2 regions of the Gracilibacillus salinarum genome follow, and region 2 is predicted to be linked to the other one. Evidence: riboswitches for the same ligand, from Rfam matches in the RefSeq annotation. Region 2 holds a riboswitch; the other holds the start of a gene.
The links. A riboswitch is a leader RNA that binds a small molecule or an ion and turns the genes downstream of it on or off. The one in region 2 is predicted to bind S-adenosylmethionine.
Positions count from the first base shown of each region.

Region 1: another riboswitch for S-adenosylmethionine. It lies ahead of MUN87_RS10205 (bifunctional homocysteine S-methyltransferase/methylenetetrahydrofolate reductase); the one in region 2 lies ahead of MUN87_RS05595 (methionine biosynthesis PLP-dependent protein).

Region 1 covers NZ_CP095071.1:2,196,205-2,200,385, reverse strand. Annotated here, with positions in the region: gene metE (5-methyltetrahydropteroyltriglutamate--homocysteine S-methyltransferase) at 1-7, opposite strand, end outside; gene MUN87_RS10205 (bifunctional homocysteine S-methyltransferase/methylenetetrahydrofolate reductase) at 28-1,863, opposite strand; SAM riboswitch class I at 1,935-2,038, opposite strand; gene MUN87_RS10200 (nitroreductase family protein) at 2,208-2,771, shown strand; gene istB (IS21-like element helper ATPase IstB) at 3,618-4,181, opposite strand, start outside.
Region 2 covers NZ_CP095071.1:1,132,692-1,136,872, reverse strand. Annotated here, with positions in the region: gene MUN87_RS05600 (aminotransferase class I/II-fold pyridoxal phosphate-dependent enzyme) at 1-801, opposite strand, end outside; gene MUN87_RS05595 (methionine biosynthesis PLP-dependent protein) at 802-1,887, opposite strand; SAM riboswitch class I at 1,964-2,065, opposite strand; SAM riboswitch class I at 2,230-2,331, shown strand; gene cysP (sulfate permease) at 2,454-3,551, shown strand; gene cobA (uroporphyrinogen-III C-methyltransferase) at 3,511-4,181, shown strand, end outside.

The DNA of each region.
Region 1 (4,181 bases), 1.1 Mb from region 2:
TAGTCATTAAAAAAACTCCTTTTCGATTTATATTTTCGTTACAGCTTTGGTTTGCTGGTGTACATATTCTGTTAATTCGGCTGTCGCCGGATAGTGCATAAATGGTGTAATAATATAGATGCCGTGAAAGTATTGAACGGCTGTATCAATTAATTCTTTCGCAATATTGATTCCTTCTCTGCGGCTGTCCTCTTTGTTCTGATGCTGCTGCATGCGTGATCGAACTTCGTCTGACAGCTTCATGCCTGGTACTTCATTATGTAGAAATTCTGCGTTGCGATGAGAGGTGAGTGGCATGATGCCAATAAATATCGGTTTGTCAATGTGTTTCGTTAACCGGTGTAATTGAATGATTTGTTCATGATTAAAAATCGGTTGAGTGAGAAAATAATCAGCGCCATGCTTGATTTTTTTCTCCATCCGTTTTACTGCTTTTTCAAGGTTGGCAACGTTCGGATTAAAAGCTGCTGCCACTTGAAAATTGGTTTTGGTTTTCAATGAGCTGCCAGAGAAAGATAATCCTTGATTACATTGTTTGATCAATCTGGTTAATTCAAAAGACGTTACATCAAATACAGAGGACGCGCCTGGGAACCCGCCAATGCGTGTCGGATCGCCAGTGATGGCAAGAATTTCATCGAATCCTAATGTGTGCATGCCTAATAAGTGTGATTGCAATCCAATTAAATTGCGATCGCGGCAAGTTAAATGAATCAGCGGTTTTACCTTACATCCAAGCTCTTTCATTTTGACTGCCATGGCGACATTACTGATTCTTGGTGTAGCTAACGAATTGTCTGCTAATGTAATGGCATCCACACCGGCTTTTTCCAAGGCAAAGACACCTTCGATGAAGTCATTCGTATCTAAATGTTTTGGTGCGTCCAGTTCGACTATTACTGTATGATCCTGCCTGGCTTTATCGGCCAAAGTAGCATGTTGTGGCGGTGTTGCTTGTTGTTCAGGTGTGAACGTAATGGTTTTGACTTCTTTTTCTTTTAATGGTGTTAAATCTTTAACACCATCTTTAAAAGCACGGATATGCTCAGGTGTCGTACCACAACAGCCACCGAGTAACCGGACACCTTGATCACGGAAGTCTTTGGCACACTGTTCAAAATATTGGGTGCGTTCGCTATACACCAATTTCCCGTTTTCATAGGCGGGCAGGCTGGCATTCGGATAAGCAGCCAGGTATGCTTTTTCTAATAAAGGCACAGATTCCAATGCTTTAAGCATGTAATATGGCCCAAGGTGACAATTGACACCAACGACATCAGCCCCTGAATCTTCCAATTTAGCTAATGCATAGGGAAGGCTGATACCATTTTCCAAAACGCCCGGTTCATGCATGGAGACGTTAGTAATGATTGGTATATTCGTCTCTGCACGGGCAATTTGTAATGCTTCCTGGATCTCTTCGAAGTCATAATAGGTTTCAAGTAGAATCCCATCAACACCTTCGAGTAAAAGGGTGAAGAGCTGTTCCTTGAAACTGCGGACAATTTCTTTCCGCGAAGCTACTAACTTTTGTACACCTCGTATACCACCCATTGTACCGAGTACGGCCGCCTTATCGCCTGCTGCACTTTTGGCGATTTTGACCGCTTTGGAATTAATATGATGGACACGATCTTCCAATCCGAAGCGTGTCAGTTTAATATAATTGGCACCATACGTATTGGTTTGAATCACTTCGGAACCGGCATCAAGATAGGATTGATGCACACGTAAGATGTCATCTGGATGACTTAAGTTGTACGATTCAAAGCATCGATCAACACCATGAGCATAGAGCAGGGTGCCGATCGCGCCATCTGCCACAACCAAACGATCTCTTAAACTAGTAAGAATGTCTGGCAAGGAGAATCACCTCTTTTCTGCAAAATAAAAAATCCCCGTCTACTTAAAGACGGAGATAGATTGGTAAATGTCTCTCATCTTCAAGCTTTGCGCTTGCTGGAATTAGCACCTTGTCATTAATATGACGGTTGCTGAGGTATCGTCAGGCCAGTCCCTCCACCTCTCTGGATAAGAAAGTATGTAATTGTTAGTAACTTTTGTAAGTATATTACATTAAAAACAATTCAATTACAAGTATTTTTTGGAAAAAGTTTCAGAAAATTTAGTTTGCTTGACAGTATACACAGCTGTGATAAGATTAAAATAGTTGAAAATGATTATCATTAACAGAGGGGAGAGCCTTCATGAGTTTACAACAGTTAATTAAAGAACGCCGCTCAATCGGCTCGTATTTAGATAAGGAAGTGTCGATAGAACAAATAGAAGAAATGTTGGAGACGGCTGTTTGGGTACCCAATCATAAAATGACAGAACCTTGGCGTTTTGTATTTCTGCAAGAGGAAACAAAACAAAAATTAGCCGAAATTAATCGGGAAGTGGCAAAAGCAAAAAGCCATAATGCTTCAGAAGAAGATCTGAAAGTGATAGGTGATAATGCATATCAAAAGGTGATGAATGTACCTTTTATTTTCTTTGTCATTAATACATTACACAAACAGGAAAAACTTCAAGAAGAAGACTATGCATCCTCAAGCTGTTTACTGCAAAACTTCAGTCTATTAGCCTGGGAGCAGGGCTTAAGCGTATTTTGGAAGTCTGGTAAATTGGCATTCTGTGAGGAGACAGCAGCATTAATCGGTTTGCAGGACAATGAACGTGTGGTAGGACAAATTCATGTCGGTTACCCATCCAAATCCCAAACACCAGTACCAAGAACACCAGCCAAAAACCGCATCACGATTTTATAATACAACAGGAGGGAAGTTTCCCTGTTGTATTTTTTTATGTGTCAGGAAAGTATAAATTTTAGGCTATATGATGTTTCGCTGACAGAATCGGCCACGTCCGGCTCCAGCGCCCAGAGACTAGGCGACTTCGCGAAATCGCCCTACGATAAGTCATCATCGATTCGCAAGTTCACCGTGATTCCTTTATCTCAGTTGATTCGCTCCACTCGCTACGTCTCTAAACGGGCGCTTGCGCCTTTGTTCTGTGGCAGGAAAATTTTAGCGATAAAGAAGCGCGATGTAATGAAAGTCTTGAATGTAGCAAGTATAGGAAAAACTACGGTACTTGCTGATAAGAATGAAAAATAGATAATTCCTCTCAGTAGCGAGATAAGAAAGGAGCCAAAAGTAGTGAGAGGTAGTGCGAGATTTGTACCGTTTATTGAGAAAGGGACCAAAAGTAGTGAGAGGTAGTGCGAGATTTGTATCGTTTATCGAGAAAGGGATCAAAAGTGGTGTGAGGTAGTGCGAGATTTGTATCGTTTATTTAGAAAGGAACCAAAAGTGGTGAGGAGCAGTGCGAGATTTGTATCGTTTATCGAGAAAGGAACCAAAAGTGGTAAGCAGCGTAACAAGATTTGTAGTGTTTAAAAAGAAAGAAGACAAATGATGGTGTTTCCCAGGTGTTTGTTATTTATTTTAAGCAAAGAAAGTATATAAGTACAGTCGTAGAAGTAATCATGCTGAATAGGAGATAGGTAACTATAATATGGATTATGTCAACTAAGGCTGTATGGAAAACGGTCATTTTGAAATATTTTATCTACGTTGTGTATTTCGCAAGTGAAAAGTGAGCCAAATCGCAATTTAAATTTGAGCCACTTCCTCAGCACTTGTTTTTAGCCAATCCTCCGTTTCTTTCATTCTGAAAGAAGGCCCATTCATGTTTAACACATGTGATTTGTGTGTTAAACGGTCTGTTAATGCGGCAGTAAGTACTGGATCGTGGAAAATCTCCTGCCATTTTAGAAATGACAGGTTGCTTGTAATAATGGTTGATTTCCTTCCTGCTCTTAACGATAGGTGAGAAAATAATAATTCTGCACCTTCTTTGTCAAATGAGATATAACCTAATTCATCGAGAACAACCAAATCATATTTTTCAAATTTCAATTCAAATGATCGCAGTGTTCTCTCCGAACGATGTTCCTTAAGCTGGTTAATTAACGAGGGTACCGTCGCAAAAAACACTCTATATCCAGCTAAGCATGCTTCCATACCTAATCCTATGGCAATATGTGACTTACCTGTACCTGGTGATCCTGTAAGAATGACATTTTGTCCTTCCGTAATAAAATCCAAAGTTTTTAGAAACGGTAATTTTTGTTTTGCTTGACTTGGCAATGCCTCTACGATTAATTCTTCTAATAG
Region 2 (4,181 bases):
GTTAGATGCAATTTTTTCTGCTGAACTGGCGCTTTTTTGAAAACGTGGTTCTAAGGTTTTCATTCCTTGCAGTAATTGATAACAATCCTTTGCACCTAAGATAGCGCCGTACGTATTTTGGACAAATTTCAGTCTGCCAGCGAGTTCTTCGCTTTTTGTCACAGCTAAGCCCGCTACAATATCACTGTGTCCGGATAAGAATTTTGTAGCACTGTGTAACACGATATCGACACCTAAGTCTAAAGGCTGCTGATATAAAGGTGTCATAAAAGTATTATCCAAATAAGTGAAACAGTCGTTTTCTTTCGCTAATGATACAACAGCACGAATATCTGTTATCTGTAATAAAGGATTAGCGGGTGTTTCGATGTATATCACTTTCGTGTTTGGCTGGATTGCTTCTTCCACCTCTATTATATTTGTCATGTCGACAAATGTATGATCAATCGAAAATTGCGCTAATAATTTGGTGACAAACCTGAAGGTACCACCATATACATCTTTACTGATGACTATATGATCTCCTGTTTCTAACAGCATAAAGGCAGAAGATATAGCCGCCATTCCGGAAGAGAACGCAAAGCCGGCAATTCCATTCTCCAACTTGGCAATCGTTGCTTCAAGCTGATCACGAGTTGGATTACCTGAGCGGCTGTAATCATATGGACCGAATTCGTGTAACTCTTGCTGGTGGTAAGTGGAAGATACATAGATTGGCGGATTTACTGCTCCTGTATATTTTTCATGATATCCTTGCTGATTTCCTCCATGTGCTAGTAACGTTTCTTTTTTATGTGTCATTTATTTCCCTCCTAATGCTTGGTCTAAATCTGCTTTAAGGTCTTCGATATTCTCAATCCCTACGGAAAAACGTAGTAATGTGTCGCTAATTCCACGACGCTCTAATTCATCTTTGGGGATATCCGCATGTGTCTGGGTGGTTGGATAGGTGATGAAACTCTCCACACCACCGAGACTTTCGGCAAAAGAAATGACTTTTAATTGTTCGAGAAATGGTGCAATTAAACTGTTATCAGTAACCCGAAAACTGATCATTGCTCCTTTGCCTGGATATAAGACATCATTCACTTGACTGTGCTCCCGCAGGAAAGCTGCTAAAATCTGAGCGTTTTGTTGTTGACGTTCTAAACGTAACGTGAGGGTTTTCATACCTCTAATCAGTAACATACTATCCAGGGGAGATAACACGGCTCCTATCGCATTATGTAAATAGAAGAGCTTCTCGCCAAGTTCATGGTCCTTGACGACGACAAGTCCAGCTAAGACATCGTTATGCCCGCCAAGGTACTTCGTTGCAGAATGTATTACTATATCTGCACCTTCCGTCAATGGCTGCTGTAAGTATGGCGTATAGAACGTATTATCGACAATTAACAGGACATCATGCTTTTTGGCAATGGCAGCCATATACTGGATGTCAATCTCCATTAATAATGGATTAGTTGGAGTTTCGATAAAGATTGCTTTCGTATTTTGGGTGATATGTCGTTCCATATTCTCTGGACTGACATATACTGGTGTAACACGATAAGATTGCTGCAAGTGTTGAAATAATCGGTAACTGCCACCGTATATGTCTTCCGTTACGAGAATCTCGTCTCCATGTTTAAATAAGGAGAACACTAATTGGATGGCCGCCATACCTGAAGAACAGGCAAATCCTTGAACGCCTTTCTCCAGTGACGCAATTGCTTCTTCGACAATTTCCCGTGTGGGGTTGGCGGTACGCGTATAATCGTATCCAGTCGACTGTCCAAGCGTTGGATGCTGATACGCAGTAGATAAATAGATTGGTGCTTCTACTGCACCTGTTCGTGGATCTTTTCTGTTGCCAATTTGGGCAAGAATAGTTTCAATTTGATTCATATTATGTACATCCTTTCTATAAATAAAAAAAGAGGTCTTCGATAAGTAGAAGACCTCCTTTATATCAGGCAGCATTCTCTTATCTTTGGCAAAAACCATCTGGAATTAGCACCATACAATATGCTTGCTGGTTGCTGAGGTATCATCGGGCCAGTCCCTAAACCTCTCTTGATAAGATTATATTTTTAATGGAAAATTAATACATTAATTGTACCTTATTTAGGAAGAAATTACAACAGTAATACAAAAAAATATTTTTATGGAATCCATTGACAATCCTTGTTCTATCTATTATAGTAAGTACAACACAAATTCAGTGGAAAATTATGAAAATAGTATAGCATCTTATCGAGAGAGAAGGAGGGAACTGGCCCTGTGAATTCTCAGCAACAGGCTTTATACGCACTGTGCTAAATCCAGCAGGTATATCTTGACAGATAAGTGGAACAGCCTCCTACTTCATCGTCAAGTAGGATTTTTTATAGGTATTAATCCGAGTTTTCAGATGGGTAATAGTGTAATAGTAATAAAATTTGACAGACAATAGCTGAAAGTTGGGATGAAAGATGTTAACGATAGTAGCGGTTTTAGCTGCATGTTTGTTTGCTTTTAATATTGGAGCAAGCGGATCAGCAGCAAGTATGAGTATTGCTTATGGATCAAAAGTAATAAAAAAGCGGAAGCATGCATTATGGATTGCTGGAGCAGGTGCCATAACAGGTGCTGTTTTAGGAGGAGAGCATGTAACGAAGACGCTCGGTAAAGGAATTATTCCGGAATCAATATTGGATGTGAAAGTAGCCTGTATTATATTAGTCGTATCTGCTTTCACATTACTCATTACAAATTACATCGGCATCCCGCTATCAACTAGTGAAGTGACTGTAGGAGCTATTATTGGTGTTGGGATAAGCTATCAACAATTGCATTTCCAGAACATATTGATGATTGTTTCATTCTGGTTGATTGTTCCTTTAGCAGCTTTTTTGATCACATTATGCTTAGAAAAATTAAGAAATAAAATTGCCAAACGATTTACGATTCGGCCACCGGTAAAGGTATTAGCCTTTTTATTGATTATAACTGGTGCGATCGAAGCAGTTGCAGCCGGAATGAATAATGTTGCAAATGCATTAGGCCCGCTAGTGGGGGCAGGTATTGCATCTATGGAAACAGGCTTACCATTAATGGCGCTAGTTGTAGCGTTGGGAAGTATTTTTTTCGGTGGCAGAGTGATCGAAACCAACGCAAAAAAGATTACTTCCTTGTCACTGGGAAATGGTGTTGTCATTTCAGGAGCTACTGGTGGACTCGTCATTGGTGCTTCGTTACTCGGTATTCCGATTCCGATGACACAGGTAACGACATCCGCGATTGTAGGTATTGGAGCAAGCAAAGATGTTTCCTCCGTTTGGAAGCAAAAGGTGATTCATCAAATTGCGAAAGTATGGGTCACTTCACCGATTGTCTCTCTAGTTATCTCTTTTATATTGACAGAGATTCTTGTACAACAAAGTTTTGAACAGGTCGTATTAGTAGTATTAGCGATCGTAGCAACTTATATTTTAGTAAGATACAGAGAAAAACCTGCAAAAGCAATGACAGGAAAAGGATGGGATCAACATGGGGAAAGTGTATTTAGTGGGAGCCGGACCAGGAGATGAAGAATTAATTACAGTAAAAGGCGTTCGAGCGATTAAAGAAGCAGATGTGATTCTGTATGATCGACTCGTTAATCATTCATTATTAGATTATGCCAAAGCAGATGCTGAACTGATTTTTTGTGGAAAGATGCCTCGAAAACATGGATTGATACAAGAAAAAATAAACGAGCAATTGATTTACCATGCCGGAAAAGGAAAAACGGTTACGAGATTAAAAGGAGGGGACCCCTTTATCTTCGGACGTGGAGGGGAAGAAGCACTGCATTTAGAAGAACATCAAATAGCGTACGAGGTAGTGCCAGGCATTACGTCTGCTATAAGTGCTGCTGCTTATGCAGGGATCCCGCTTACCCACAGGACAATCAGCGGTTCAGTCAGCTTTATCAATGGTTCTGATCCAGATGGAAAAACCGATGAAGAATGGCGTCACTTAGCACTGGGTGCTGATACACTTTGTTTTTATATGGGTGTGAGAAAATTTCCGATTATTTGTGAGAAATTAATGCAAGCTGGTCTGAAAGAAACAACGCCAGTATCGATCATTCACTGGGGAACATTCTCGCATCAAAAATCAATTGTAGCTGATTTGATTACGGTATCTGACAGGTTAGATGAGATTAGTAATCCGTC